2 regions of the Streptomyces sp. NBC_00247 genome follow, and region 2 is predicted to be linked to the other one. Evidence: riboswitches for the same ligand, from Rfam matches in the RefSeq annotation. Region 2 holds a riboswitch; the other holds the start of a gene.

Region 1 (15,254 bases), 1.5 Mb from region 2:
ATTTCCCTCGCCTCGGTATGCCTACCCCGGTAACGGAAGAGGCCCCTCGGATCCTCTCCCTCTGGCAGGGCTCGTGGGCGGCAGCGCTCGCCACGGGTGTCCTCGTCTGGGGGCTGATCCTGTGGAGCGCCGTCTTCCACCGGCGTAGCCGGACCAAGGTGGAGGTCCCTCCGCAGACCAGGTACAACATGCCCATCGAGGCGCTGTACACAGTGGTCCCCCTCATCATCGTCTCGGTGCTCTTCTACTTCACCGCGCGCGATGAATCGAAGCTCCTCACCCTCTCCACCAAGCCCGTCCACAACATCAACGTGGTCGGCTACCAGTGGAGCTGGGCGTTCAACTACGTCGAGGACGTGGACGGCTCGCCGTCCACCACCAAGACGCCCGAGGAGCTCTCCTCGATCCCCGACCGCTACCTCGCGGACTTCCCGAAGGGCGCCGGCGGCGTCTACGACGCGGGAATCCCGGGCACGCGCAACCCCCAGACCGGCAACCCGGGTCCGACCCTGTGGCTGCCGAAGGGCGAGAAGGTCCGCTTCATCCTCACTTCGCGTGACGTCATCCACTCCTTCTGGGTGGTGCCGTTCCTCATGAAGCAGGACGTCATCCCGGGCCACACCAACGCGTTCGAGGTGACTCCGAACAAGGAGGGCACCTTCATGGGCAAGTGCGCCGAGCTCTGCGGAGTCGACCACTCCCGGATGCTCTTCAACGTCAAGGTGGTCTCTCCCGAGCGTTACCAGCAGCACCTCAAGGAGCTGGCGGAGAAGGGGCAGACGGGCTACGTGCCGTCAGGCATCGAGCAGACTGACCCCGCCAGGAATGCGGAGACCAACAAACTGTGAGCATCCTCAACGAACCTCAGGGTGCCGCGGCAGCAGACGACTCGTACGAGGATGAGCTGCCGGTACGGCGCAAGCAGCCGGGAAACGTCGTCATCAAGTGGCTGACCACCACTGACCACAAGACGATCGGCACGCTCTACCTGGTCACGTCGTTCGCGTTCTTCTGCATCGGTGGACTGATGGCGCTCTTCATGCGCGCCGAGCTGGCCCGTCCGGGTACGCAGATCATGTCGAACGAGCAGTTCAACCAGGCGTTCACGATGCACGGCACGATCATGCTGCTGATGTTCGCGACGCCGCTGTTCGCCGGGTTCACCAACTGGATCATGCCGCTGCAGATCGGCGCGCCCGACGTGGCGTTCCCGCGGCTGAACATGTTCGCGTACTGGCTGTACCTCTTCGGCTCGCTCATCGCGGTGGGAGGCTTCCTCACCCCGCAGGGCGCCGCCGACTTCGGCTGGTTCGCCTACTCCCCGCTGTCGGACGCCGTCCGCTCGCCGGGTGTCGGTGCCGACATGTGGATCATGGGTCTGGCCTTCTCCGGCTTCGGCACGATCCTCGGCGCGGTCAACTTCATCACCACGATCATCTGCATGCGCGCGCCCGGCATGACGATGTTCCGGATGCCGATCTTCGTGTGGAACGTCCTGCTGACGGCCGTCCTGGTCCTGCTGGCCTTCCCGGTTCTCGCCGCCGCGCTCTTCGCGTTGGAAGCGGACCGAAAATTCGGGGCCCACGTATTCGACGCGGCCAATGGCGGCGCACTGCTCTGGCAACACCTCTTCTGGTTCTTCGGACACCCAGAGGTGTACATCATCGCGCTGCCGTTCTTCGGAATCATTTCCGAAGTGATCCCCGTATTCAGCCGCAAGCCGCTCTTCGGCTACATCGGCCTGATCGCGGCCACCATCGCCATCGCGGGTCTCTCCGTGACGGTCTGGGCGCACCACATGTACGTGACGGGCGGCGTGCTCCTGCCGTTCTTCTCCTTCATGACGTTCCTCATCGCGGTACCGACCGGTGTGAAGTTCTTCAACTGGCTCGGCACGATGTGGAAGGGCTCGCTGTCCTTCGAGACGCCGATGCTCTGGTCCATCGGCTTCCTGATCACCTTCCTCTTCGGTGGTCTGACCGGCGTTCTGCTGGCCTCGCCGCCGCTGGACTTCCACGTCTCGGACTCGTACTTCGTCGTCGCGCACTTCCACTACGTCGTCTTCGGCACCGTGGTGTTCGCGATGTTCGCCGGATTCCACTTCTGGTGGCCGAAGTTCACCGGCAAGATGCTGGACGAGCGGCTCGGCAAGATCACGTTCTGGACGCTGTTCGTGGGCTTCCACGGCACGTTCCTGGTGCAGCACTGGCTCGGTGCCGAGGGCATGCCGCGTCGCTACGCGGACTACCTCGCGGCCGACGGCTTCACCGCGCTGAACACGATCTCGACGATCTCCTCGTTCCTGCTCGGCCTGTCGATCCTGCCGTTCTTCTACAACGTGTGGAAGACCGCCAAGTACGGCAAGAAGGTCGAGGTCGACGACCCGTGGGGCTACGGCCGTTCGCTGGAGTGGGCCACTTCCTGCCCGCCCCCGCGCCACAACTTCATCACCCTGCCGCGGATCCGTTCCGAATCCCCGGCGTTCGACCTGCACCACCCGGAGATCGCCGCGCTGGAGCAGCTCGGCCACCACTCCGAGGCCGACAAGGTCCTCGCCGGTGGTAAGGAGGCAGGCAAGTGAAGATCCAGGGCAAGCTGTTCATCTGGCTGAGCGTCTTCATCCTGATCATGGCCGTCACCTACGGCGTGTGGTCGAAGGAGCCGGTCGGCACCACCGCCCTCGTCCTGGCCTTCGGGCTGTCCATGATGATCGGCTTCTACTTGGCCTTCACGGCCAACAGGGTCGACCAGATGGCCCAGGACAACAAGGAAGCCGATGTGGCCGACGAGGCCGGCGACGTGGGGTTCTTCTCCCCGCACAGCTGGCAGCCGCTGTCGCTGGCGATCGGTGGCGCACTGCTCTTCATGAGCATCGCCTTCGGCTGGTGGCTGGCGTACTTCTCGGCCCCGATGCTGGCCATCGGCCTCTTCGGCTGGGTCTTCGAGTACTACCGCGGTGAGAACCGCACCCAGTGACACCGCGTTACCCGTAACACCTCGCGAGGGGCCCGACTGCTCGGCTGGAGCGGTCGGGCCCCTCGCTCGTTTGCAGTCGTACAACGCGCTGGATCGGATGAATCTTCTTAGCGTGGGTTCATGAACGACACGCCGCGTACCCGCTCCGCAGTGAGTTGCACCCTGCTGGTCGTGACCCTGGCCGCCGGTGCGACCGCCTGTGGAGGACCCGACGGTCACCCGCTCTCGGCCAAGCCGTTCGACGCGGCGGACCAGGTCTCCTTCAACGGCCATGCCCCGCAGGGGAAGGCCGATCCCGACAAGCCTCTGGAAGTCACCGTCAAGGGTGACGAGGGACGCATCACCGATGTGACGGCCGCGGACAGCACCGGCCGCCGTCTGGCCGGCGAGCTCGCCGCCGACGGTAAGCGCTGGCACTCCACCGCCCCGCTCGCCGCTGGCGCGCGGTACGAAGTGAGAGTCACCACCGAGGACGAGGACGGGGCCCCCGGCCGCCGTACGCTCTCCTTCGAGACCACCTCCCCGAAGAAGCTCCTGAACGTCTCCTTCGGCCCGCGCGCGGGCACGTACGGGGTCGGACAGCCCATCACGGCGGAACTCAGCGCTCCGGTCACCGACAAGGCCGCCAGGGCCACCGTCGAACGCTCCCTCAAGGTCCGTTCCACGCCCGCGGTGACCGGCTCCTGGTACTGGGTCGACGACAAGATCCTGCACTACCGGCCCCAGGAGTACTGGCCCGCAGGGGCGTCCGTCGAAGTGAGCAGCAACTTCAAGGGCATCAAGGTGACCAACGCCCTGCACGGCGCGGAGGTCAAGCCGCTCAAGCTCACCATCGGCGACCGGATCGAGGCCGTCACCGACGCCGCCGAGCACGAGATGACCGTGCTCCGCAACGGAGAAGTGATCAACACCATTCCGGTCACCACCGGGAAGCCCGGCTTCTCCACCCGCAACGGCATCAAGGTCGTGCTCGGGAAGGAGGCGTTCGTCCGGATGCGCGGGGAGACCGTCGGCATCTCGACCGACTCCTCTGAGTCGTACGACCTGCCGGTCTACTGGGCCACCCGGGTGACATGGAGCGGCGAATACGTGCACGCCGCGCCGTGGTCCGTCGGGTCGCAGGGCAGCGCCAACGTCAGCCACGGCTGCACCGGGATGAGCACGGACAACGCCGAATGGTTCTTCGACACCGTCCGCGAGGGAGACGTCGTCAAGGTCGTCGGCAGCGAGGGGGAGACCATGACCCCCTTCGACAACGGGTTCGGGGACTGGAACGTCTCCTGGGAGGCGTGGCAGAAGGGCAGCGCCCTGCGGAACGCCACGCCCGGGGCCGGAACCCACACGGTCGAGGCGGCGCGATTGCGTCCCCAGGTGTGACGCCGGGGGTGCGCCGCCTCACGGTAGGACCGTCCGGCAGGGCCGGGCGAGAGGTGTCAGGACGCTCCGGCCGCCACCTGGAGCCGTGTACGCACCAGGGCGGCCAGGGCGTCCGCGAACTCGACCGGGTCCACCGGAAGGGTCACGGCGGCGTCCGCGCGGCTCCAGGTGGCCAGCCAGGCGTCCTGCGGGCGCCCGATCAGCAGCAGCACGGGCGGGCAGTGGAACACCTCGTCCTTGATCTGCCGGCACACGCCCATGCCGCCCACGGGCGCGGTCTCGCCGTCCAGTACGCAGACGTCGACGCCGCCGGCGTCGAGCGCGGACAGCACCGCGGGCAGCGTCGCACACTCCAGGAACCGCACCTCGGGGACGTCGGCCGCGGGCCGTCGCCCGGTGGCGAGCTTCACCTGCTCGCGGATGTTGGCGTCGTCGCTGTAGACCAGGACCGTGGCGGTCGCCTGCATTGTTCCTCCGTGACAGCTGTGTCGTCGGGGCTCTCGGGGCATGAACCGATGCGCGGATCGTACTCCCGCGGACAGCTCGTCAGCACCGCTAATGACATCGATTCACTGGGCCGTTCGGGGAGGACACACCCCTCTGACACACCGAACGGCACCCCCGGGAGTGAGGGCGGGATAAGCGACCGACATAATGTCGGTCGTGGCGACAGCAACGACAGTAGAAACCGGGCACGCGCACCCGTCGGTCAATCGGCCGAACCTCACCAGCGTCGGAACCATCATCTGGCTGAGTTCCGAGCTGATGTTCTTCGCGGCCCTCTTCGCGATGTACTTCACCCTGCGATCGGTGATGGGACCGGATCACTGGAAGGAGATGGCCGACCATCTGAACTTCCCGTTCTCCGCGACGAACACCACGATCCTGGTGCTTTCCTCTCTCACCTGCCAGCTCGGCGTCTTCGCCGCGGAGCGGGGCGACGTGAAGAAGCTCCGGACGTGGTTCATCATCACGTTCGTCATGGGTGCGATCTTCATCGGCGGCCAGGTCGTGGAGTACACCGAGCTGGTCAAGACGGACGGGCTCTCCCTGTCCTCGGACCCGTACGGCTCGGTGTTCTACCTGACCACCGGCTTCCACGGCATGCATGTGACAGGCGGTCTCATCGCCTTCCTGCTGGTTCTCGGCAGAACATACGCGGCCAAGAGGTTCACCCACGAACAGGCGACCGCAGCCATCGTCGTGTCCTACTACTGGCACTTCGTCGATGTCGTGTGGATCGGCCTCTTCGCGACGATCTACATGATCAAGTAACCGGGCGCTCGCACCCACCCATCATCGACGCAGAAGATCCTGACACCGGGGTAATCCGTGAAAAAGCTCTCCGCACGACGACGCCATCCACTGGCGGCCGTCGTCGTACTACTCCTCGCGCTGGCGGCTACCGGGGGGCTGTACGCCGCGTTTGCGCCTGCGGGCAAGGCGCAGGCAGACGAATCCGTCCAGTCCCTCCCCATTGAGGAGGGCAAGAAGCTCTACACCGTCGGCTGCGCCAGCTGCCACGGAACCAGTGGTCAGGGCACGTCCGACGGGCCTTCGCTGGTCGGCGTCGGCTCCGCCGCCGTCGACTTCCAGGTCGGCACCGGCCGCATGCCCGCGCAGCAGCCGGGTGCCCAGATTCCGGCGAAGAAGGTCATCTACTCGCAGGGGGAGATCGACCAGCTCGCGGCGTACGTCGCTTCGCTCGGCGCCGGCCCCATCACGCCGACCGAGAAGCAGGTCAGCCCCGACGGGGCGGACATCGCCAAGGGCGGGGACCTGTTCCGCACCAACTGCGCCCAGTGTCACAACTTCACGGGCGAAGGCGGTGCGCTGACGGACGGCAAGTACGCCCCGAGCCTGGAAGGCGCGAGCCCGAAGCACATCTACGAGGCCATGCAGACCGGCCCGCAGAACATGCCCTCCTTCCCCGACACGACGATGCCCGAGCAGCAGAAGCAGGACATCATCGCGTACATCAAGACCGTGAACGGTGACAACAGCGAGAGCCCGGGCGGCCTGTCGCTCGGTGGCCTCGGACCGGTCAGCGAAGGCCTGTTCGCCTGGATCTTCGGTCTGGGCCTTCTGATCGCCGTCGCCGTCTGGGTCGCGGCCCACACCGCTAAGGCCAAGAAGTCATGAGTAGCCAAGAAGAGAATCCAGAGAAGAGCCTGCTCGCCGAGCAGGACGCCGCGCACGGCGCGGTAGTGGTCGCGGACGATCCGTTCGCGAACCCGGGGCTGCCGGCCCACAAGCCGCGCATCCAGGACATCGACGAACGTGCCGCCGACCGCTCCGAGCGAGTCGTCGCGTACCTGTTCATGCTGTCCATGCTGGCGACGGTGGCGTTCATCGCCTCCTACGTCATCTTCCCGGTCGACAAGATCGTCTACATCTGGCCGTTCGGCCACGTGAGCGCGCTGAACTTCTCCCTGGGTCTCACCCTGGGTGTGGCGCTCTTCGCCATCGGCGCGGGTGCCGTCCACTGGGCCCGCACCCTGATGTCCGACGTCGAGGTCCCCGCCGAGCGTCACGCGATCGAGGCCACGCCCGAGGTCAAGGCGCAGGTCCTCGCGGACTTCAAGGCCGGTGCCGAGGAGTCCGTGATCGGCCGTCGCAAGCTGATCCGCACCACGATGTTCGGCGCGCTGGCCCTGGTGCCGCTCGCCGGTGTGGTGCTGCTGCGCGACCTCGGTCCGCTGCCGGAGAAGAAGCTCCGTTCCACGCTGTGGGCCAACGGCAAGAAGCTCATCAACATGAACACGATGGAGCCTCTTCGTCCTGAGGACATCGCGGTCGGTTCGCTGACCTTCGCCATGCCCGAGGGCCTGGAGGAGGACGCCGAGGACTTCCAGGCGCAGATCGCCAAGGCCGCCCTGATGATCATTCGCATCGAGCCGAACGACATCAAGGACAAGCGCGAGCGCGAGTGGGCGCACGAAGGCATCGTCGCCTTCTCCAAGATCTGCACCCACGTCGGCTGCCCGATCAGCCTGTACGAGCAGCAGACGCACCACGTGCTCTGCCCGTGCCACCAGTCCACCTTCGACCTCTCCGACGGCGCCCGCGTCATCTTCGGTCCGGCCGGGCACGCGCTTCCGCAGCTGCGGATCGGCGTGAGCAGCGAGGGCGACCTCGAAGCTCTCGGTGACTTCGAAGAGCCCGTCGGTCCTGCCTTCTGGGAGCGCGGATGAGTACTACGACGGAAACCACGCGCAAGGCGCCCGCAGGTGAGCGGGTCGCCGACTGGGCGGACGGCCGGCTGGGGATCTACGGCCTGGCCAAGGCCAACATGCGCAAGATCTTCCCGGACCACTGGTCCTTCATGCTGGGCGAGGTCTGCCTCTACAGCTTCATCATCATCATCCTCACGGGTGTGTATCTGACGCTGTTCTTCCACCCGAGCATGAACGAGGTCGTGTACCACGGCCCGTACGAGCCCATGCAGGGCATCCGGATGTCCGAGGCGTACGCCTCGACGCTGAACATCAGCTTCGACGTCCGCGGTGGTCTGCTCGTGCGGCAGATCCACCACTGGGCCGCGCTGATCTTCCTGGCCGGCATGTTCGTGCACATGATGCGCGTGTTCTTCACGGGCGCGTTCCGCAAGCCGCGCGAGATCAACTGGCTCTTCGGGTTCCTGCTGTTCGTCCTGGGCATGTTCACCGGCTTCACCGGTTACTCGCTCCCGGACGACCTGCTCTCCGGTACGGGTGTCCGCTTCATGCAGGGCGCGATCCTGTCCGTGCCGATCGTCGGCACGTACCTCGCGTACTTCCTGTTCGGCGGGAACTTCCCCGGCGGCGACTTCGTGGCCCGGTTCTACTCGGTCCACATCCTGCTGCTCCCCGGCATCATGATGGGCCTGCTGGTGGGCCACCTGATCCTGGTCTTCTACCACAAGCACACGCAGTTCGCGGGCCCCGGCCGCACGAACAAGAACGTCGTGGGCATGCCGCTGCTGCCGGTCTACATGGCCAAGGCCGGAGGATTCTTCTTCCTGGTCTTCGGTGTCATCTCGGTCGTCGCCGCCATCGCCTCGATCAACCCGATCTGGGCCATCGGCCCGTACCGGCCGGACCAGGTGTCCACCGGCGCGCAGCCCGACTGGTACATGGGCTTCTCCGAAGGCCTGATCCGTGTCATGCCGGGCTGGGAGATCAACCTCTGGGGTCACACGCTCGTCCTGGGCGTCTTCATCCCGCTGGTCATCTTCCCGCTGGTGCTGGCCGCGATCGCGGTGTACCCGTTCATCGAATCCTGGGTCACCGGAGACAAGCGCGAGCACCACATCCTGGACCGGCCGCGCAACGCGCCGACCCGGACCGCCTTCGGTGTCGCCTGGATCAGCTGGTACTTCGTGCTGCTCGTCGGTGGTGGAAACGACCTCTGGGCCACCCACTTCCACCTGTCGATCAACGCGATCACCTGGTTCGTGCGTGTCGGCTTCTTCGTGGTGCCGGTCCTGGTGTTCATCGCCACCAAGCGGATCTGCCTCGGCCTCCAGCGCCGCGACAAGGAGAAGGTGCTGCACGGACGCGAGTCCGGGCTCATCAAGCGCCTGCCGCACGGTGAGTTCGTGGAGATCCACGAGCCGCTCAGCCAGGGCCAGCTGCACACCCTCACGGCGCACGACCAGTACACCCCGCTCGAGATCGGCCCGACGGTCGACGAGAACGGTGTCGAGCGCAAGGTCTCGGCCCTCACGAAGCTGCGCGCCAAGCTCAGCAAGGGCTACTACGGCGAGCACAACCAGATCGCCAAGCCCACCGCCGAGGAGTACAAGGAGATCACCAGCGGCCACGGTCACCACTGATCGCCTGAACTGATCGCCACAGCCAGGAGCCCCGTCCATTCGCCGGACGGGGCTCTTCGCCGTTCCCGGGCCCCGATAGGGTGGAGCGGCACCCCCCTTTCCGGCTGTGGATTCTTGGAGCGGACCATGAACGTGGCGACCCCGAACGGCGGCGACAGCGCGGCGGACCGTTCCTGGTCCGGCGTACTGACGTCCCTGGTGCGCGGCCAGGACCTCGGCGCGGACGACACCGCCTGGGCCATGGACCGGATCATGAGCGGGGACGCCACCGACGTGCAGATCGCGGGCTTCGCCATCGCGCTGCGCGCCAAGGGCGAGACGGTCGCCGAGGTGAGCGGCCTGGTGCGCGCGATGTACGAGCACGCCCGCACCATCGAGGTGCCCGGCCCTTCGGTCGACATCGTCGGCACCGGCGGCGACCTCGCGAAGACGGTCAACATCTCCACGATGTCCGCGATCGTGATCGCCGGCACGGGGGCCAAGGTCGTCAAGCACGGCAACCGGTCCGCCTCCTCGGCCAGCGGTGCCTCCGACGTCCTGGAGAAGCTCGGCGTCAACCTGGAGCTGACCCCGCAGCGGGTCGCCGAGGTGGCGGCCGAGGCGGGCATCACCTTCTGCTTCGCGGTGAAGTTCCACCCGGCCCTGCGGTACGCCGCCAAGGCCCGTAAGGAACTCGGCACCCAGACCACCTTCAACATCCTCGGCCCGCTCACCAACCCCGCCCACGTCCGCGCCCAGGCCGTGGGGGTCGCCGACCTGAGGATGGCGCCCATCGTGGCCGGTGTCCTCGCCGAGCGCGGCAACTCCGCGCTCGTCTTCCGCGGCGACGACGGGCTCGACGAGCTGACCACCACCGCGACCTCCCGGGTCTGGGTGGTCCGGGACGGCGAGGTGCGTGAGGAGGCCTTCGACCCGCGCCACGTGGGGCTGGAACTGGTGCCGGTCGAGGCGCTGCGCGGCGCCGACCCCTCGTACAACGCGGACGTCGCCCGCCGGGTGCTGGACGGCGAGAAGGGTGCGGTGCGCGAGGCGGTGCTGCTGAACTCGGCGGCGGCGCTCGTGGCGCTCGACCCGGGCGAGGGCACCCTCACCGAGCAGATCGGCGCCAAGATCGAGGCCGCCGCCGAGTCCATCGACTCCGGGTCCGCGCACCGCGCGCTGGAGCGCTGGGTGGCGGCCAGCAACGCCTGACGTGCACGTGTGAAGAAGGGGCGCGGTCCGCGATGCGGACCGCGCCCTTGCGTTCACCGGCACCTGTGGCAAGATGCTGGCAGGTCATGAGTGACAGCGACTACGGCCCCGGCCCGCTGTCCGGCAACCCTCCGTCCGTGGCGGGGTGCCCCGGGTGAAGACCAGGCCGCAGGCAGCGAGGTCTGCGGCAAGCGCGGGCCCCTCGGCATTCGATGCCAACCCCCGGGGTCCTGGTCCCTAGGGAGCCTCTTGTGAGCAAGCGAATGCGATAGGGCGCAACGCCCTTCTCCGCACCCCTCTCCTCTCTTCGCACCGTGCTGCCGCGTACCCGCCGGCCCGGTGAATTCGCCTGTGTACTCCGGGAGTTCGTCATGTCCGTGTCTTCTGCTGCCCTCAACACCCCCGATTCCTCCGCCGCTTTCGACGCGGACACCGCCCCGCTGCCGGTGCTCGGCAAGGACGTCACCGTCCCGCTCGTCACCGGCGGCGAGGTCACCTACGCGGCACTCGACTACGCGGCCAGCGCCCCGGCCCTCCAGCGCGTCTGGGACGACGTGGCCGCCTACGCGCCGTACTACGGCAGCGTCCACCGCGGTGCCGGCTACCTCTCGCAGCTCTCCACCGACCTCTTCGAGAACAGCCGCGCCACCGTCGCGGAGTTCCTCGGCTGCCGCCCCGGCGACCAGGTGATCTTCACCCGCTCGACCACCGACTCGCTCAACCTGCTCGCGGCCGTGATCCCGGCCGACTGCGAGGTCTTCGTGTTCGAGACCGAGCACCACGCCTCGCTGCTGCCCTGGCGGGACGCCCGGGTCACCTACCTCAACGCGCCGCGCACCCCGCAGCAGGCCGTCGAGACCCTGGAGCGCGCGCTCGCCGACCGGAACCCCTACGGTCCGGCCCTCGTCTGCGTCACCGGCGCCTCCAACGTCACCGGCGAGCTGTGGCCGGTCAAGGAACTGGCCGCCGCCGCCCACGCGCACGGTGCCCGCATCGTGCTGGACGCCGCCCAGCTCGCCCCGCACCACCCGGTGGACATCGCCGCACTCGACGTCGACTGGGTCGCCTTCTCCGGTCACAAGCTCTACGCCCCCTTCGGCTCCGGCGTCCTCGCCGGGCGCGCCGACTGGTTCCAGGACTCCGAGCCCTACCTGGCCGGCGGCGGCGCCTCGAAGAAGGTCGCCCGGCGCACCGACGGCGGCGTGGACGTGGAGTGGCACACCACCTCCGCCCGCCACGAGGCCGGTTCGCCCAACGTCATCGGCGTCTACTCCATCGCCTCCGCCTGCAAGGCCCTGACCGAGGCCGGTTTCGACAAGCTGGTCGCCCGCGAGCAGCGACTGGTCGCCCGGGTCCGCACGGGCCTCGCCGAGGTGCCGCAGGTCAAGGTGCTCTCGCTCTTCGGCGACGACGCCCCGCGCGTCGGCGTCATCTCCTTCGTGGTGGAGGGCTGGAACAGCTCCCACTTCGCCGCCGCGCTCTCCGCCGAGTACGGCATCGGCGTCCGCGACGGCCTGTTCTGCGCCCACCCGCTGGTCCGCACCCTGCTCGGCAGCGACCCGCAGGACCCGGGCGAGTGCGGCGCGCCGGAGGCCGAGCCGGGCGAGCGCTCCCTGAACGCCATCCGCGTCAGCTTCGGCGCCGGTACGCCGGACGAGCACGTGGACCGGTTCGTGCGCGCGGTCGGCGAGCTGGTGAGCGAGGGTGCCCAGTGGAAGTACCGCACCGAGGGCGGCCGTTGCGTCCCGGACCGGGGCGCCGCGCAGATCTGACGGCGATGCCGGTAACACTTCGGCCGGGGACGGGCAGCTGCCCGTCCCCGGCCGAAGTGCTGCCGAGGACCGCTCCGTAAGCGGTGGTTACGCGTCGAGGCCGATGGCGAACGCGGCTTCCAGGTCGTGCTGGGAGTACGTACGGAAGGCCACGTGGGTGTCGGTGGCCTCCACGCCCGGGATCTTGCTGATCTTGCCGGGGATGACCTCGGCGAGGTCGTCGTGGCGGGCCACCCGGACCATGGCGATCAGGTCGTACGTGCCGGTGACCGAGAAGACCTCGCTGACGCTGTCGAGCGCCGCGATGGACTCCGCGATCTCCGGAATCCGGTCGACGCTGGTTTTGATGAGCACGATCGCGGTGATCACGGCTGGCTTTCTCCCTCGGTGGCCGTGGCTGGTGTCTTCACTCTAGCCCCACGCCGGTGGGGCCCCCGGGCCAGGACGAATCCTGCTCCGAACCCCGTCACGTGTGCCAGGTAGGCCACGCCCGGACCGCTCCCCGCGCTCCGGGCGGCCAGCCACTGGAGGACGAACCAGAAGAGGAGCACGATCCAGGCCGGGAAGCGCAGCGGCAGGAAGAGGAGGAAGGGGAAGATGCTGGTGACCCGCGCCCGGGGGAAGAGGCGCAGGAACGCCCCGAGCACCGCCGAGATGGCGCCGGAGGCCCCGACCAGCGTCTGCTCGGAGCCGGAGTACGCCGCCGCGTAGACGACGAGGGTCAGACAGCCGCAGCCCGTGTAGAAGAGGGCGAAGCCGAGGTGGCCCATCCGCTCCTCGGCCATGGCGCCGAACACGTGCAGGAAGAGCATGTTGCCCAGCAGGTGCAGCCAGCCGCCGTGCACGAAGAGGGCGGTGAACGGGGTGAGCCACGCGTGCGCCGGGCCGCCCCACAGTTCCGCCGGGATCACGCCCCAGCGCTCGAAGTATCCGGCCTGGGCGGCGAGTGCCGCGTCGGCGGTGGCGTAGGACGGGCCGAGGCCGGAGACCGGGCTGACCACGAAGACCAGGCAGCACACCGCGATGAGGCCGTACGTGACGGGGGCGTCGCCCGCCGCCGCCGGGAGGCGGAGTCTCCGTACCGCGCCCAGAGGGTCGCTGCCACGCCGTTCGATCATGTACGGAGCATGACGTACCGGGACGGAACGGTACGGGCCGCCTCGCCGTGCCGGTGGTGGGGTGCGAGGCCGTAGGGTTGCCCCAGGACACCGCAGTTCGACGGCGCACCGCGAGATCCTTGAGGCAGGACAGGACGGGGCTCGGTCCGGGACGGCACCAGGCCCCGACGACGAAAGAGGACGGCACGATGACGACGGTTCCCCAGCCGACCGACGCGACCCGCTGGCGCTGCACGCTCTGCGGGAACCTCACTCGTTTCGACGTGACGAGGTCGTCGAAGGTGGTGGAGTACATCCACCTCGACCTGGCCGGTGACGCCAGTGTCGAGGAGCGGGAGGTCGTCAGTGAGACGATCGAATCGGTGCGCTGCCGCTGGTGCAACGCGGTGGATCAGATCGAACTGGTGGACAGGCCAGGTGCCGACTCCTGACGGAGTCGCACCACAGACACGATGGGGTGACGGATGGTGGAGCAGCCGACCAACGGCGCTGATCCGGCCGATGGGGCCGACGGCGCCGTCGAGGCGCTCGACCGCCCGCTGCCCGAGGGAGTGCGGCGGCGGGTCGTCGCACTGGTCTCGGACGCCTTCGGGGGTCTGACGGTCGGAGAGCTGCCCGCCCAGCTGCGTCAGTACGCCCGCTTCACCCCGACCAGGCGGGCGAAGTTCGCCGGGAACGCCATGGCCGCGGCCCTGGAGGGCGACGCGCGCTTCCGCGGGCGCATCGGGGAGCGGATCGCCGCCGCCCAGCCCGAGCTGGCCCGCGCCCTGGAGGCCGGCGCGCCGCCGGCCGCCGCCGATCCGGTGGACGTCGCCGCCGCCGCGTACGTGCTCCGCCCGGTCGGCTGGGTCAAGCTGGTGCAGGCAGCCGGCGAGGAGGTCCAGCGGGCCAGCGCGGAGCGCGCCGACGACGAGACCCGGCGCGAGACGGAACGCCTGCGCGAGGAACTGGCGCACGCGCGCGACCAGACGAAGACCGACACCGAGCGGCTCCGCGCCGAACTGGACGCCGCGCGCAAGGAGTCCGAGTCGCTCCACCGCAAGCTGCGCAGTGCCCTCAGCGAGGTCAAGCGCAGCGAGGCCGCGGTACGCCGGGCCGCAGCCGAGGCGGACGCCGTACGCGCCGAGACGGCGGCCCAGGTCTCCCAGGCGGAGAGCGAGAACCGCCGGCTCAAAACGCGCCTGGCGGAGGCCGAGACGGCCGTGGAGACGGGCCGCAGAGCCGCCCGCGAGGGCCGTTCGGTCGAGGACATGCGGCTGCGCCTGCTGCTGGACACCGTGCTCGACGCCGCCGCGGGGCTGCGCCGCGAACTCGCGCTGCCGCCCGCGACGTCCCGCCCCGCCGACGGGGTGGACGCGGTCGAGCCGGGCCGGATGTCGCCCAAGGACATCGCCGCCAGGGCGCTGTCGGAGACCGACCCGGCGCTGCTGGACCAGCTGCTGGCCCTGCCGCAGGCGCACCTGATCGTCGACGGCTACAACGTCACGAAGACCGGCTATCCGCAGATGCCGCTGGAGAAGCAGCGGTTGCGGCTGCTGGGCGGGCTCTCGATGCTCGCCGCGCAGACGGGCGCCGAGATGACCTGTGTGTTCGACGGGGCGGAGCTCGCCGTGCCGGTGCTGCTCGCGCCGCCGCGGGGGGTCCGGGTGCTCTTCAGCAAGGCGGGGGTGACGGCCGACGAGCTGATCCGTCAACTGGCCCGTGCCGAACCGCCGGGACGGCCCGTCGTGGTGGTCTCCACCGACCGGGAGGTGGCGGACGGAGTGGCCAAGGCCGGTGCCCGGCCCGTCGCTTCCGCCCTGCTCCTGAAGCGGCTTTCGCGCGTCTGAGGGCTGTCCGCGGTCCGTGAGGGCCGGTTTGGCGTGGCATGCCGCACGCGGCCGGATTCGGAGAAACGTACCGTCAACTCCTGGCCGCTCGCGGTGCGTCGAGGGTGGGAAAGTGCCGGGTGTGACGAAGTTCTTCCGGGAAGGATTTGAACTGATCACAGCTTGGTCACTAGGG
Region 2 (15,254 bases):
GGCGACGGGCCTGGACCTGTCCCGGCTCTGGTCGGTCTGGCTGTACGGCGACGAGCGCCCGGCGGACGGGACGGCTCCGGATCTGCCCTGAGCGTGTCTGAACGGTCCTGCCGGTCGGTGGTCGGACACGGCCCGGCGCTGGCCGAACCGCTCAGGGCCTCCGCCGCGTGCGCGGGGGAGGCCCTGAGTGCGGTGCGCTTACCGCGCGAGTGGGTGCGGGTCGCGTCAGAGGTTGACGCCGAAGTCCTGCGCGATGCCGCGCAGACCCGAGGCGTAACCCTGGCCGACCGCGCGGAACTTCCACTCGGCGCCGTTGCGGTAGAGCTCGCCGAAGACCATGGCGGTCTCGGTGGCGGCGTCCTCGCTGAGGTCGTAGCGGGCGATCTCGGTGCCACCGGCCTGGTTGATGATGCGGATGAAGGCGTTCCGCACCTGGCCGAAGTTCTGGCTGCGGTTCTCGGCGTCGTAGATGGAGACCGGGAAGACGATCTTGTCCACGTCGGCCGGCAGGCCCGCCAGGTTGACGTTGATCTGCTCGTCGTCGCCCTCGCCCTGGCCCGTGACGTTGTCACCGGTGTGGACGATGGTCTGGTCCGGCGTCGACTTGTTGTTGAAGAAGACGAAGTGGCCGTCGGAGACGACCTTGCCCGTCGGGTTCACCGCGATCGCCGAGGCGTCGAGGTCGAAGTCGGTGCCGGTGGTGGTGCGGACGTCCCAGCCGAGGCCGACCGTGACGGCGGTCAGGCCCGGTGCCTCCTTGGTGAGCGAGACGTTGCCGCCCTTGGACAGGCTTACTGCCATGGGAAGTCCCTTTCCTCGTCGTGTGCGGGCTTCGTGCCATCACGAAAGCTACCGTCACCCGTCCTAACGCGGAGGGGAGGCCACGAGGTTCCAGGTCCCTTTACTTTCTTTGCCGAACTTTCGTCCGGTACGTCCCTACCGCATCGCGCCGGTGGGCCCGGCAGGGCGTGGCGCCGTCCGGAAGGCGTGGTGCCGTCAAAAGAAGGTGACGGACCGCCCGGCCGCCGGGGACACTGGGTGTCATGTCCGGGCCCTATGTCATCCGCGGTGCGGTCTCCCTGCCGGAGGCCGAGCTCATGTGGCGTTTCTCGCGGTCCTCCGGGCCCGGGGGACAGCACGTCAACACCAGCGACACCCAGGTGGAGCTGCGCTTCGACCTGGCCGCCACCGAGGTGCTGCCCGAGGTCTGGAAGGAGCGCGCGCTGGAGCGGCTGGCCGGCCGGCTCGTCGACGGGGTCGTGTCCGTACGCGCCTCCGAGCACCGCTCCCAGTGGCGGAACCGCGAGACGGCCGCCGTGCGGCTCGCCGCGCTGCTGGCGGAGGCGACGGCGCCGCCGCCCGCGCCCCGGCGGAAGCGCAAGATCCCGCGCGGGATCAACGAGCGCCGCCTGCGGGAGAAGAAGCAGCGCGGCGACACCAAGCGGGGCCGCTCCGGCCGCGACTGGTGACAGCGCCGTGTTCCCAGGGTTCTCAGGGTTCTCAGGGTTCTCAGGGTTCTCCGGGTTCCGAGCTCCGGGTTCCGAGCCCCGGGCTCCTCAGCCCAGCGTCCGGTAGTTCCCCTTGAAGTAGAGCAGCGGCTCGCCGTCCGCGGCCGCCGGCACCGTCGCCGTGAGCACCCGTCCGATCACGAGGGTGTGGTCGCCCGCCAGGATCCGCTGCTCGGTCCGGCACTCCAGGGTCGCCAACGCCCCGCTCACCAGCGGCGCCCCGGAGACCTCGCCGCGCGCGTGCGGGACGTCCGCGAAGAGCAGCCGGTCGCTGATCCGGCCCTTCATCGAGAACCGGGACGCGATCTGACGCTGTCCGGCGGCCAGGACGGAGACCGCCCAGAGCGGCTGTTCGGCCAGCAGGTCGTCCATGCGGGAGTCGTTGCGCAGGCTGACCAGCACCAGTGGCGGGTCCAGCGATACCGACAGGAAAGCCGTCGCGGTCATCCCGGCCTCTTCGCCGCGCTCGCCCTCGTCGGCGGCCGGCTCCTCGGCGGTGACCAGCACCACGCCTGCGGCCAGCCGTGCGAGAGCGGCCCGGAACTCGTCGTTGCTCACCCCCTCAGCATGGGGGACGGCATCGGGGTGCGGGGGGAGGGTCTTCGTATGCGGCACACTCGCACGCTAGTCGGGCCCGATAGGGGCCCGCATCGGGCCAGGGGACCAGCCAGGACCTAGGTCTCCGGGCCAGGAAGGCGCCTGACGCACCCGCCGCGGGGCGCGTGCGCGCATTCCCGCCGATATACGCACGCACGCCCGCCGATATGTTCGCGCATTCCCGCCGGGATGTTCGCGCACGCCTGCCGGCGGGAAGCCGGTGGACTCGTGGATGGCGCACGCCGGTAGCGTGGACAGCCGCCGCGCACCGCCGACGTGAAGGAATGCGCCCGGAGTGCGCCGGAGCGAATGGCCACATGAGGAACAAGCTGACGCGCCTTTACGTTCTGTTGTGACATGGCTCACAGAGAGCGATATTTAGTTGACCCTGTGTACCGGCTGCACAGCTCGCTGTGATTCAGTGGCGAGGACACTGCGATAAGTACGTCGATATGACATCTGGAGTTGCTGTCGAGGTCTCGGGGAGAGCGAGCAATGGAGGCCGAGTCGGAGCCCTACGTCCGTCTTGCGACCATGCGGCAGCTGCACCAGGCCGTCGCTGATCTCAATTCGGCGCGCAGCCTTGCCGACACGCTGCAGACCGTGGCGGACGGGATCGTCACCGGTCTCGGCTACGAGCTGGGCTGCGTCAATCTCGTCCAGCCGGACGGTGAACTCGTCGTGGCCGCGTTCGCGGGCAACAACGCGGCCGAGGCGCTGATCACCGGCCGCACCGGTTCCCGCACCGCCTGGGAGCGCCGGCTGAACATGGGGGAGGCCTGGGAGGATCTGCGGTTCATACCGCACACCGAGGGCTGGGTACTCCTCGACGACGACGTGCCGCAGTGGCACACCGAGGGCCCCGAGCCCCGCTTCGAGGACGAATGGCACCCGCTGGACCGCCTCTACGCCCCTATGTACACGAGCACCGGCGGTCGGGACCGCGGTGACCTCCGGGACCTGCTCGGCGTGCTCTCCGTGGACCGCCCGCGCAACGGCCGCCGGCCCGGCGCCTGGGGCCGCGAAGCGCTCCAGATGTACGCCTCGCAGGCCGCGATAGCGATAGGCAACGCCCGGCTCCGCGCCAACATGCAGCGCGCGCTGGTCCGTCTCGAACGCGAGCAGCAGGCGCTGCGGGCCAGCGAGGAGTCCTTCCGCCAGGCCTTCGAGTACGCCCCCAGCGGCATGGCCATCGCGGAGGTGGGCGGTGAACAGCACGGGCGGCTGCTCCGTACCAACGACGCCCTCTGCCGGCTCCTCGGGCGCCCGGCCTCGGTGCTGCGCCGCCACTCCTTCGCCGATCTGGTCCATCCCGAGGACCTCGGCACCCTGCTCCGTACGTCCGCCGAGGGCGGGCGGGCCGAGCTGCGGCTCGGCCGGCGTGACAGCACGTACCTCTGGGTCTCGCTCCGCAACTCGGTGGTCGCGGACACCACGGACGGGCCGCGCTTCCTCCTCACGCACGTGGAGGACATAGAGGAGCGCAAGCGGCACGAGCTGAACCTCGCGCACCGCGCCTCGCACGACGCCCTCACCGGACTGCCCAACAGCGCGGAGCTGCGTTCCCGGCTCAGCGAACGGCTCTGCGAGCGCCCGCACGCCACCGCGGCCACCGCGATCGAGGCGCTGGACGCGGCGTACGGGGACGTGGAGGCCAGGGGCCACGGGTACGACGTCGATCCGGGCGCCGCCGGCATCCCCTACGACCACCACGTCCACACGGTGGCGCCGGACCCGGCGCGCGACGACGGGGCCAAGGGGCTCGCGGTCCTCTTCTGCGATCTCGACGGCTTCAAGTCCATCAACGACCGGTTCGGTCACACGACGGGTGACGCGGTACTGATCGAGGTGGCCCGCCGCCTCAGCACATGCGTGCGGGACGGGGACACCGTCGCCCGTCTCGGAGGTGACGAGTTCGTCGTGCTCGCGGACGGGCTCGGCGCGGCGGACGCAGCCGACCTCGCGGTACGCCTGCGGAACGCGATCATCCCGCCCATCAGGGTGGACGGCAGGGCGGTCCGGGTCGGAGCGAGCTTCGGCATCGGCTGGGCCGAGTGCGGGATGAGCGTGGAAGAGGTCCTGGCCTCGGCGGACCAGCGGATGTACGTGGAGAAGCGGTCGCGGGCGAAGGTTCACCGCAGAGCCGGATGACGTTTACTGGATGGTTCGCCGCCCGGCCCCGTACCGGGGCGGGGCGGGCAGCCGGGTCCGGGACACATTCGGCGGATGCTCCGTACGAGGTAGGCTCGCCCGGTCGGCGACGGCTGACGACATGTGGAGGAGTGACCCAGGGATGACGGCCGGAAACAACGGCGAGAGCAAGCCCGAGGACGACGACCCGTTCGGCTATCTGTACGAGGACGGGCAGGCGGCGGGCGCCCAGCCCCCCGGCGGTGGCGGCTACGGCTACCCCGGACCGGCTGCTCAGCCGGGTATCCCCCGGACCTCCTACAACCAGGTGCGGGCCGTCGGAGAGCGGCAGTACGGGCAGGTCCCGCCGCAGCAGGCCTATGGTCAGCCCCAGCAGCAGTACGGCCAGCCCCAGCAGCCCTACGGTCAGCAGCCGCCGCAGTACGGTCAGCAGCCCTACGGTCAGCCCGCCGCCCAGTACGCGGCCCCGGAGACCTACCCCGGCGGTGCCGTGACGACGTCCGGTTCGGTCGGGCACGGTGGCGGCGGCGCCGGGCGGAGCGGGAACGGCGGCCGTGGCGGCCCCAACACCAAGGCCATCCTCGGTGGCGCCATCGCGGTCGTCGCGGTCGTGCTGATCGGTATCGCCGCCGCCCTGACCACGGGCGACGGTGACAAGGACGACCAGAAGAACGACGCCTCGGCCTCGGCGGCCCCCAGCGACGACACCCAGAAGTCCGAGTCGCCCGAGCCCACCGCCTCGGACGAGCCGGCCGAACTGCCGAAGCAGGACGCCGCAGCGCTCAGCCTCGGCGGCACGGCCTCCCTGGAGAACACGATTCCGGGCGCCAAGAGCGCCAGCGGGCGCTACATCAGCCTCAACGAGGTCGGCCGGTCGGCCACCTGGACGGTCGAGGTGCCGGAGGCCGGGGCGTACACCCTGTACGTGACGTACGGCGTGCCCGGCAAGGACGCCAAGACGACCCTGACGGTCAACGCCGAGGCGCCCCGCTCCATCAACATGAAGAACTACGCGCAGGCGGCCGAGGGCGACGCGGCGAAGGGCTGGACGAACACGTACGCCTACGTCAACCTCACCAAGGGTTCCAACACCCTGAAGCTCTCGTGCGAGGTCGGCGACCTGTGCGACGCCAACCTGGACCAGCTCTCGCTGAAGGCCGGGCAGCAGCAGTAACGGTGGGCCGTGGGCCGTGCGGTGCGAGGCGCGAGGTGCCGGTGGCCCGGAGCACGGACGAGTGGTCCGGACGGTTCAGAGCACCGGTGCGAGAGGTTCCACGGTGACGCGGGGCAGCAGGTCCGTGCAGGCGTCCGCGTCGAACTCCCCGGCCGCCGGGGTCAGTACGGTCGCGGCGGACAGGGCGACCGCGCGGGCGGTTCCCGGGATCGTGCCGAAGAGACGGCCATGGGCCCAGAGGGTGTCCGGAGGGCGGGCACCGAGCGTCCGAGGTGCGTGCCCGCGGCGTCCGCGGACGGCCGGCCGCGGACGCTCCTCGGCCACCGTGCGGCCGGCCGGGAGGCGTTCAGAGCCGCAGGTGCATGATGTGCAGTCCGACGTACCCGGCCTCCGGGTGCAGGAAGCCCTCGGGCAGGGTGCCTATGACCTCGAATCCGAGTGATGCGTAAAGCTTCACTGCGTGGACGTTCGTCTCCACCACCGCGTTGAACTGCATGGCGCGGTATCCCTGTTCTCGTGCCCAGTCCACGGTGTACGCGCACAGCGCCCGGCCCACGCCCTGCCCGGAGTGGGCCGGGTCGACCATGTAGCTGGCGCTCGCGATGTGCGAGCCGTTGCCCTGGTGGTTGCGGTTCATCTTCGCGGTGCCGAGGACGGTCCCCGCACCGTCCACGGCGACGACCGTGCGGTTCGGGTGCGGCAGCAGCCACCAGCCTCCGCCCTGTTCTTCGTCGAGGTCGGTGGGGTAGGTGAAGGTCTCGCCTGCGGCGACGATCGTGTGGAAGAAAGGCCAGATGGCCGGCCAGTCCTCCGTGGTGGCTTCCCTGATCAGCATGGGAACAGCCTGTCCTGCGGGGACGGTGGTGACAACGCCGTTTCGCGGGTGGCGATGTACCGTCCCCGTCAGGGTGATTCAGAGGGTCAAGAGGTTTCAGGCGCCCTTCGGCTCGACGACCCACTCGCCCTTGCGCATGACACCCTTGAGGGCGAACGCCTCGTCGAGTACCACCAGGTCGGCGTCCTTGCCGGTCTCCAGCGAGCCGATCCGGTCGTAGAGGCCGAGCAGCCGGGCGGGGTTGACGGAGATGGACCGGACGACGTCTTCGACCGGGATGCGGTCGATCGTCACGGCCCGCCGGAACGCGGTGTCCAGGGTGAGCGTGGACCCGGCGATCGAGCCGCCCTCCACCAGCCGGGCGACCCCGTCCTTGACCTCGACCGCGAGCGGGCCGAGCTGGTACGCGCCGTCGCCGAAGCCGGCCGCGTCCATGGCGTCGGTGATCAGCGCGACCCGGGCGGCGCCCGCGTGGTGGTAGGCCACCTCCAGGGCCGCCGGGTGCAGGTGCGTACCGTCGTTGATCAGCTCGACGGTGATCCGCTCGTCCTCCAGCAGCGCCGCGATCGGGCCGGGGGCGCGGTGGCCGAGGGTGGGCATCGCGTTGAAGAGGTGGGTCGCGACGGTGGCGCCCGCGTCGATCGCCTCGACGGTCTGCTCGTAGGTGGCGTCGGTGTGGCCGATCGCCGCGATGACGCCCTGCTCGGCGAGGAGCCGCACCGAGTCGAGCCCGCCGGGGAGTTCGGTGGCGAGCGTCACCATCTTCGCGGTACCGCGTGCGGCCTTCAGCAGGGTCTGGACGGCGGCCGGGTCGGGGTCGCGCAGCAGCGCCTCGCTGTGCGCGCCCTTGCGGCAGGGCGAGATGAAGGGGCCCTCGAAGTGGATGCCCGCGATGTCGCCCTGTTCGGTCAGCTCGGAGAGGACCCCGGCCCACTGGCCGAGGAAGTCCAGGGTGTCGGTGACGGTGGAGGCGACGACGGTGGTCGTGCCGTGTTCGCGGTGTGTCCGTACGCCCGTCAGCACCTGGTCCACCGAACCCGCGGTGAAGGACGCGCCGCCGCCGCCGTGGTTGTGCATGTCCACGAACCCGGGGACGACCCAGTGGCCGGTCAGGTCGATGGTCCGGGCGTCCTCGCGGGCCCCGTCCACGATCCGTGTGCCCTCGACGGCCAACCGGCCGTTCACCTCCGTGCCCCCGGGCCGTACGACCCGGGCACCGGTGAGAACCGTGCTGTCTGCGCGTCCGGCCATCAGACGGATACCTCCGTGGCGAGTAGATCCCAGGCGAGCAGCCCCGCGCCCAGGCATCCGGCGGTGTCCCCGAGGGTCGCCGGGACGATGTGGGGCAGTGTCTGGAACGTGACGCGTTCCTCGACGGCCGCACGCAGTGGTGTGAACAAGGTTTCCCCCGCCTCGGCGAGCCCGCCACCGATGATGAGTGTGCGCGGGTCCAGCAGGGTGATCGCGGTGATCAGTCCGGCTGCCAGCGCGTCGACGGCGTCCGCCCAGACGCGCAGGGCGGCCGGATCGCCGGCATCGACGGCCCGCGCGCAGTCCGCCGCGTCCTGGGTGGGGTCGCCGCAGGCGGCGGCCCAGGCACGGGTGACGGCGGCGGCGGAGGCGAGCGTCTCCAGACAGCCGCGCTGACCGCAGCCGCACTCCGGGCCGTCCGGCCGGACCACGATGTGCCCTATCTCCCCGGCGCTGCCGTGCGCGCCCGCCTCCACGACCCCGTCGATGCCGATCGCGCCGGCGATGCCGGTGCCGAGGGCGACGAAGAGGAAGCGGTCGGTGCCGTGTCCGGCCCCGCCGCGGCCTTCGGCCAGTCCTCCGGTGCGGACGTCGTGGCCGAGCGCGACGGGGACGGAGCCGAGCCGTTCGCCGAGGAGGTCGCGCAGCGGCAGGTCGCGCCAGCCGAGGTTGGCGGCGTAGACCGCGATGCCCCGCTCGGCGTCGACGATGCCCGGAACGGCCACCCCCGCGGCGACGGCGGGCTCGCCGAAGTGCTCCTCGCCGTACGCGCGCAGATCGGCGGCGAACCCGAGGATGGTCTCGACCACCGCGTCGGGACCGCGCTCCCGTCCGGTGGCCCGTCGCTCCTCGTGCAGGAGGGTGCCGTCGGCTCCGACCAGCGCGGCCTTCATTCCCGTGCCGCCCACATCGAGGGCGATGACATGTCTCACGGGGGACAGTTTCGCCCGTCGACCTCAAAAGGTCTAGTCCACTATTCCGCTTTGTATTGGGTGCATACAAAAATCGCGGGCGGTGGGGCGCCCGGGTGGCACTGTCCGGGGGGCGCGTTACGTTGGTCGGCATGACCGCCCCCGAGAACGGAAACGGAACCGCAGGCTCGGAGGAGACCGGCGCCGCGAGCACGGAGGAGACCGGCGCCGCGAGCACGGAGGAGACCGGCGCCGCGAGCACGGAGGAGACCGGCGCCGACGAGACCGCCGACCCGACCACCGCCGAACCCACCGCCGAAGTGACCGTGGGCCCGGACGTGAGCGCGAGCACCGGGGCCCTCTCCGCCCGGGACCGTGCGCTGCTGGCTCTGGAACGGCGGTCCTGGGCGAGCCCCGGCGCGAAGGAACGCGCCATCCGCGAGGAGCTGGGCCTCTCCCCGGTCCGGTACTACCAGCTGGTGAACGCCCTGATCGAGGACCGTCGCGCGCTGGAGGCCGACCCCGTGACGGTCAACCGTCTGCGCCGCGTACGGGACGCCAAGCGGAGCCGGCGCTGAGCGGGGCCCCCGGCAGCACGGGCGACCCGCGTACCTGGAGCGTCCGGCGTCGGCGCGCGCGACCCGAGCCACGCCCTACGGCCGCGGCCAGGGCCGTCCCGACAGCCGCTCGATGTCGGTGTTGAACCGCTTGAGGTAGCCGGCGAAGGTCTCCACGTCCTCCGGCGACCACTTCTCCAGCACCAGCCCGAGCCCGCTCGCGTTCCTCTCGCGCTCCACGTCGAGCCGCCGCGCGCCCGCTTCCGTGATCCGGAACTTGCGGGCCATGCCCCCCGACGGGTCGGGGATGCGTTCCACCAGTCCGGCCTGCATCGCGGCGGCGGTCTGCCGGTTGAGGGTGGACGAGTCGAGCCCGAAGGCGTCGCTCAGTTCCTTGATGGACATCGGCCCCTGTACGCGGATGCGGCTGAGCAGGACGTACGCGCTCCGCTCCAGCACGTCGTCCTTGCGCCGTCCGTTGGCGGTGCGCAGGAAGATGTGGCGGCTGAGCAGCATCTGTTCGTACTCGACCTGCTGGATGGGGTCGTCCATGCGTCTCGCTCCTTGGTGCTGTCCCGCGCTCCCTCCCTCCCGAGGTTACGGGGCGTGCGCGGGGCACCGCCCCGGCGCACGGGGTGCGGTCTCGGCAGGTCCGCCCCTCCCTCGCTAATGTCTGAGCATGGGCACCCACCTGGACCACCTGCCGACTCCGTCCACCGAAGCGGGCCGCGAAGGGCTCGCCGCGCTCCTGGCCCGGCCGGACCGGGCGGTGGTGGCGCTCGACTTCGACGGCACCCTCGCCGAGATCGTGGCCGACCCCGAGCAGGCGCGGGCCCATGCCGACGTGCTGCCCGCGCTCGCCGCCCTCGCGCCGAAGATCGCGTCCGTCGTCGTGATCACCGGCCGCCCGGCCGCCGTCGCGGTCGCGCACGGCGGGTTCGCGGGGGTCCCCGGCCTGGAGCACCTGGTGGTTCTCGGCCATTACGGCGCCGAGCGCTGGGACGCCGCCTCCGGTGAGGTGGCCGCCCCGCCGCCGCATCCCGGCCTCGCCGCCGTCCGCGCGGAGCTGCCGGCGCTGCTCGACGGGCCCGAGGTGCTGCGCGGCACCTGGGTGGAGGAGAAGGGGCAGGCCGTCGCCGTCCACACCCGCCGCGCCACCGATCCGCAGGCCGCGTTCGAGCTGCTGCGGGAGCCGCTGGGCGGGCTCGCCGCGCGCCACGGGCTGATCGTCGAGCCGGGCCGCCAGGTCCTGGAGCTGCGCCCGCCCGGGGTCGACAAGGGCGTCGCGCTCACCGGGTACGCGGCGGAGGTGGGGGCGGGGTCGGTGCTCTACGCGGGCGACGACCTCGGTGACGTCGCGGCCTTCGCGGCGGTGGAGAAGCTGCGTTCCGGCGGTCCGGACCCGGTGCCCGGGCTGCTGGTGTGCAGCGGCGGCACCGAGGTGCCGGAGCTGGCCGACCGGGCCGACCTGATCGTGCCGGGCCCGGCGGACGTCGCGGCGCTGCTGGCGACCGTGGCCGCGAACATCTGAGGGTGGCTGGGAGGAGCCGCGAGCGGGGCGGGTCTCACCCCTCCCGCAGCGCCTCCAGCTGCTGGAGGAACCACGCCTGCGGGGGCAGCGCGGTCGCTGCCTCCGCGAGCCGGGCCGACCGCTCGGCCCGCTCCCGCTCGTCCATGCCCAGTGCCTCGTGCAGGGCCTCGGCCGTCGCGCTGACGTCGTACGGGTTCACCACCAGCGCGTCGGCGCCCAGCTCCTCGTACGCACCGGCCTCGCGGGACAGCACCAGGGCGACCCCGTGGTCGGAGACGACCGGGACCTCCTTGGCGACCAGGTTCATGCCGTCCCGGATGGGGTTGACCAGCGCCACGTCGGCCAGCCGGTAGGCGGCGAGCGAACGGGCGAAGTCGTCCTTCACGTGCAGGACGACCGGGGTCCAGGTGTCGGAGCCGTACGCCTTGTTGATCTCGTCGGCCAGCTCCTGGACCGCCGCCGTGTACTCCCGGTAGACCGCGAGGTCCTGGCGGGAGGGGTAGGCGAAGGCGACGTGCACGACGCGTTCGCGCCACTCGGGGTGGTTGTCGAGGAGGGTGCGGTAGGCGTGCAGCCCGCGCACGATGTTCTTGGACAGCTCGGTCCGGTCGACCCGGACGATCGTCTTCCGGTCGCCGTCGCCGCCGATCTGCTCGCGCAGCGCGGCCATCCGCTCGTCCACGTCCGGCTCGTGCGAGCGGGCGAGCAGGAAGTCGCCGTCGGCGCCGAGCCCGTGCACGCCGATGCGCGTCCCGCTGGTGCCGCCGAGGATCTCGGTGCAGCAGCCGATGAACGCGTCGGCCCAGCGGCGGGTGAGGAAGGCGGCCCGGTCGGCGCCGAGGATGCCGCGCAGCAGCTGTTCGCCGATGTCGTCGGGGAGCAGCCGGAAGTAGTCGACCGGCGCCCACGGGGTGTGCGAGAAGTGGCCGATGCGCAGGTCGGCGCGGAGTTCGCGGAGCATGCCGGGGACCAGCGCGAGGTGGTAGTCCTGCACCAGCACGGCGGCGCCCTCGCCCGCCTCCTCGGCCAGCGCCTCGGCGAAGGCCCGGTTGTACGTCTCGTACGCGGCCCACTGGCGCCGGAACTCGTCGTCGAAGACCGGCTCGACGGGGGTCTGGTAGAGGAGGTGGTGGACGAACCAGAGCACGGAGTTGGCGATGCCGTTGTAGGCGTCGGTGTGCACGCCGGCGTCGATGTCGAGCATCCGGACGCCCTCTTCGCCGACCCCGCGCCGGACCGCCTCGCGGTCGCCTTCGCTCAGCGCGGCGCAGACCCACACCTTGTCGTCGACGGCGCTCAGCCCGGAGACGAGGCCGCCCCCGCCCCGGCGTGCGTCGAGGGAACCGTCCTCGTTCAGCGTGTACGACACGGGGCCGCGGTTGGACGCGACGAGGACCTGGGCTGCGTGCTCGGAGACCATGTAGCGGAACCTAGCCCGATACGTAACCCCCCAAACGTGTTCGGGCTCTCAAGCGGCGCGGCGGGTCGTGTACTCGGCGATCTCCCGGACCGGCGGCCGTTCCTCGGTGTCCACCACGTAGGTGTGCGGCCGGAAACCGTCCTCGTCCCGCTCGAACTGGGTCAGCATCGGACGGACCAGATGCCCCCGGGAGAGCCGCAGCTGCGCGGTCCGGTAGATGGTGGCGGCCATCCGTCCCAGCGCCTGCCCGTCCTGGTGGCGGTGGCGGCGGACGCCGACGTCCACCTGGGCCAGCGCGTCGAGCCCCACCGTGTGCAGCGCGTCCACCAGGAGCCCCAGCTCCACGCCGTACCCGACCGGGAACGCCAGCTGCTCCAGGAGCCGGCGCCGGACCGCGTACTCGCCGCCCAGCGGCTGGACGAAGCCGGCGAGTTTCGGCCAGTGCAGATTGAGCAGCGGGCGTGCGACCAGTTCGGTGACGCGGCCGCCCTGCGCGGGAGTTCCGGCGGGGGCGTGCCCGTCCTCCAGCGGCCGGTCGTACATCGCCTTGACGAACTGGATGCCCGGGTCGGTCAGCAGCGGGCCGATGATGCCGGAGACGAAATCGGCGGAGAAGTCCTTGAGGTCGGCGTCCACGAAGCAGACGATCTCGCCGCTGGTCACGAAGAGCGACCGCCAGAGCACCTCGCCCTTGCCGGGGACGGCGGGCAGCCGGGGGAGGATCGCGTCGCGGTGCACCACCCGGGCTCCGGCCGCGCGGGCGACGGCGGAAGTGGCGTCGGTGGAGCCGGAGTCGATCACCACCAGCTCGTCCACCAGCGGGACCTTCTCCATCAGCTCGCGGCGGATGACGCGCACGATCTCGCCGACCGTCGCCTCCTCGTTGAGCGCGGGCAGTACGACGCTCACCGAGGAGCCCCGCGGGTCCCGGTCCCGGGCGGCCAGGAGACGGTCCAGGGGGCGGTCGGAGGCGGCCCAGGAACGGCGGGTCAGCCAGCTGTCGACCTCTTCCAGCACGGGCGCTACTCCCTGTTTGTGATCCATCTCGCGGTTCGGACGACTACCTCAACCGTCGGGTGCTTCGGTTACAGTCTTGAACACAGCTCACCGCCTTCGCATGTCGGGGTCGGAGGGCGGACAAACGCCTGGATCGAACGGTCCAGTGCCATAGCGCTCATCCAGAGGGACTGAGGGAACGGCCCGTTGAAGTCCCGGCAACCCTCCCGCCGGCCGCGAGGCCACGGTGGGGAAGGTGCCAATTCCGTCTTGCGGCGAAACGCGTCGCAAGGAAGATGAGGAGAAAGGGCCTCCGCCATCATGGCTGAACAGATCGCCGAAGCGACGTCCGGAACCGTGGATCTCGGTCCCGCCGACGCGCTTTCCTGCCGCGAGTGCGGCGAACGCTTCCCCCTCGGCCCCATTTTCGCCTGCGCGTCCTGTTTCGGGCCGCTCGAAGTGGCGTACGACCTGCCGAGCGGCTCCCCCGACGAGCTGAAGAAGCGCATCGAAGCCGGCCCGAACAACATCTGGCGCTACGCGCCGCTGCTGCCGGTCCCCGCCGATGTCGCCGACAAGCCCAACATCAACCCCGGCTTCACCAAGCTGGTCAAGGCCGACAACCTCGCCCGCGAACTGGGCGTCACCGGCGCCCTGTACGTCAAGGACGACTCCGGCAACCCGACGCACTCCTTCAAGGACCGCGTCGTCGCCATCGCCGTCGAGGCCGCCCGCGCCTTCGGCTTCACCACCCTCTCCTGCTCCTCCACCGGCAACCTCGCCGGCGCGGTCGGTGCCGCCGCCGCGCGGGCCGGCTTCCGCTCCTGCGTGTTCATCCCGCACGACCTGGAAGAGGGCAAGGTCGTCATGGCCGCCGTGTACGGCGGCGAGCTGATCGGCATCGACGGCAACTACGACGACGTCAACCGCTTCTGCTCCGAACTGATCGGCGACCCGCTCGGCGAGGGCTGGGGCTTCGTCAACGTCAACCTCCGCCCGTACTACGGCGAGGGCTCGAAGACGCTCGCGTACGAGATCTGCGAGCAGCTCGGCTGGCAGCTGCCCGACCAGCTGGTCATCCCGATCGCGTCCGGCTCCCAGCTCACCAAGATCGACAAGGGCCTCCAGGAGCTGATCAAGCTCGGCCTCGTCGAGGACAAGCCGTACAAGATCTTCGGCGCCCAGGCCGAGGGCTGCTCCCCGGTCTCCACCGCCTTCAAGGCCGGTCACGACGTGGTCCGCCCGCAGAAGCCGAACACGATCGCCAAGTCGCTCGCGATCGGCAACCCGGCCGACGGCCCGTACGTCCTGGACATCGCCCGCCGCACCGGTGGTGCGGTGGAGGACGTCGACGACGAGCAGGTCGTGGACGCCATCAAGCTCCTCGCCCGCACCGAGGGCATCTTCGCGGAGACCGCGGGCGGCGTGACCGTCGGCGTGACGCGGAAGCTGATCGAGGCCGGTCTGCTCGACCCGACGCTGACCACCGTCGTCCTGAACACCGGTGACGGCCTCAAGACCCTGGACGCGGTCTCCCCGACCACCGGTCTGACGGCGACCATCCGCCCGAGCCTGGACGCGTTCCGCGACGCGGGCCTCGCGGCGCACTGACCACCCCAGAACCGAGGAAGGCAATCCCCATGAGCGTCAAGGTCCGCATCCCCACCATCCTGCGCACGTACACCGGCGGCCAGGCCGAGGTCTCGGCCGAGGGCACCGTCCTCTCCGAGGTCATCGAGTCCCTGGAGAAGGACCACCCGGGCATCGCCGCGCGCGTGCTGGACGACCAGGGCAAGCTGCGCCGCTTCGTCAACGTGTACGTCAACGACGACGACGTCCGCTTCGAGGGCGGCCTCCAGGCGGCCACGCCGGACGGCGCCGGCGTCTCGATCATCCCCGCCGTCGCCGGCGGCTGCTGACCGTACGGCCGCTCGACGGCGCGCCACACCGAGGACATTGCCCCCTTCGCGTACGACGCGGAGGGGGCAATTCCGTAGGGTTGAGCGCGGTACAGTTGGGGAAGCCCCCTCCGCCGCTCGTGTCGAGCATGTGCGAGATCGCGCCGCGGCGCGACAAGAAACAGCCAAAGTCCGGATGCCCTCTGTGCCTTAAGTGGCCTTTGTCTGGCCCGACTTGCCCAAGATTCTCAGCAAATCCTCACGTTCGGGTGTTCCGGCGCGCTCAGAATTCCCGTCCGATTGACCTGTTGCAGAGGGCAGTTGGACAGATACATTCGGCCGCGGTCGAGGCGTTCCGGCGCACGCACCCTCTCCTGTCGGAGGGTGAGTTCTGACCCGGGTCCGCGAAGTGCGGTCCTGTGCAG

The links. A riboswitch is a leader RNA that binds a small molecule or an ion and turns the genes downstream of it on or off. The one in region 2 is predicted to bind S-adenosylmethionine.
Region 1: another riboswitch for S-adenosylmethionine. It lies ahead of OHT52_RS23455 (aminotransferase class V-fold PLP-dependent enzyme); the one in region 2 lies ahead of thrC (threonine synthase).

Annotation. Positions count from the first base shown of each region.
Region 1 covers NZ_CP108093.1:5,375,847-5,391,100, forward strand. Annotated here, with positions in the region: gene ctaC (aa3-type cytochrome oxidase subunit II) at 1-848, shown strand, start outside; gene ctaD (aa3-type cytochrome oxidase subunit I) at 845-2,581, shown strand; gene OHT52_RS23415 (cytochrome c oxidase subunit 4) at 2,578-2,976, shown strand; gene OHT52_RS23420 (L,D-transpeptidase) at 3,097-4,353, shown strand; gene OHT52_RS23425 (hypothetical protein) at 4,410-4,820, opposite strand; gene ctaE (aa3-type cytochrome oxidase subunit III) at 5,008-5,628, shown strand; gene qcrC (cytochrome bc1 complex diheme cytochrome c subunit) at 5,686-6,495, shown strand; gene qcrA (cytochrome bc1 complex Rieske iron-sulfur subunit) at 6,492-7,547, shown strand; gene qcrB (cytochrome bc1 complex cytochrome b subunit) at 7,544-9,169, shown strand; gene trpD (anthranilate phosphoribosyltransferase) at 9,296-10,360, shown strand; SAM riboswitch class IV at 10,443-10,560, shown strand; gene OHT52_RS23455 (aminotransferase class V-fold PLP-dependent enzyme) at 10,732-12,132, shown strand; gene OHT52_RS23460 (Lrp/AsnC family transcriptional regulator) at 12,220-12,501, opposite strand; gene OHT52_RS23465 (rhomboid family intramembrane serine protease) at 12,498-13,250, opposite strand; gene OHT52_RS23470 (hypothetical protein) at 13,439-13,681, shown strand; gene OHT52_RS23475 (NYN domain-containing protein) at 13,718-15,079, shown strand.
Region 2 covers NZ_CP108093.1:3,893,063-3,908,316, forward strand. Annotated here, with positions in the region: gene OHT52_RS16640 (M1 family metallopeptidase) at 1-91, shown strand, start outside; gene OHT52_RS16645 (TerD family protein) at 226-801, opposite strand; gene arfB (alternative ribosome rescue aminoacyl-tRNA hydrolase ArfB) at 1,044-1,469, shown strand; gene OHT52_RS16655 (flavin reductase family protein) at 1,557-2,066, opposite strand; gene cdgB (diguanylate cyclase CdgB) at 2,601-4,256, shown strand; gene OHT52_RS16665 (carbohydrate-binding protein) at 4,399-5,430, shown strand; gene OHT52_RS31500 (hypothetical protein) at 5,506-5,754, opposite strand; gene OHT52_RS16675 (GNAT family N-acetyltransferase) at 5,777-6,265, opposite strand; gene nagA (N-acetylglucosamine-6-phosphate deacetylase) at 6,362-7,516, opposite strand; gene OHT52_RS16685 (ROK family protein) at 7,516-8,448, opposite strand; gene OHT52_RS16690 (DUF3263 domain-containing protein) at 8,748-9,005, shown strand; gene OHT52_RS16695 (MarR family winged helix-turn-helix transcriptional regulator) at 9,081-9,536, opposite strand; gene otsB (trehalose-phosphatase) at 9,664-10,515, shown strand; gene OHT52_RS16705 (alpha,alpha-trehalose-phosphate synthase (UDP-forming)) at 10,550-11,935, opposite strand; gene OHT52_RS16710 (glucosyl-3-phosphoglycerate synthase) at 11,984-12,952, opposite strand; SAM riboswitch class I at 13,107-13,234, shown strand; gene thrC (threonine synthase) at 13,253-14,542, shown strand; gene OHT52_RS16720 (MoaD/ThiS family protein) at 14,572-14,850, shown strand.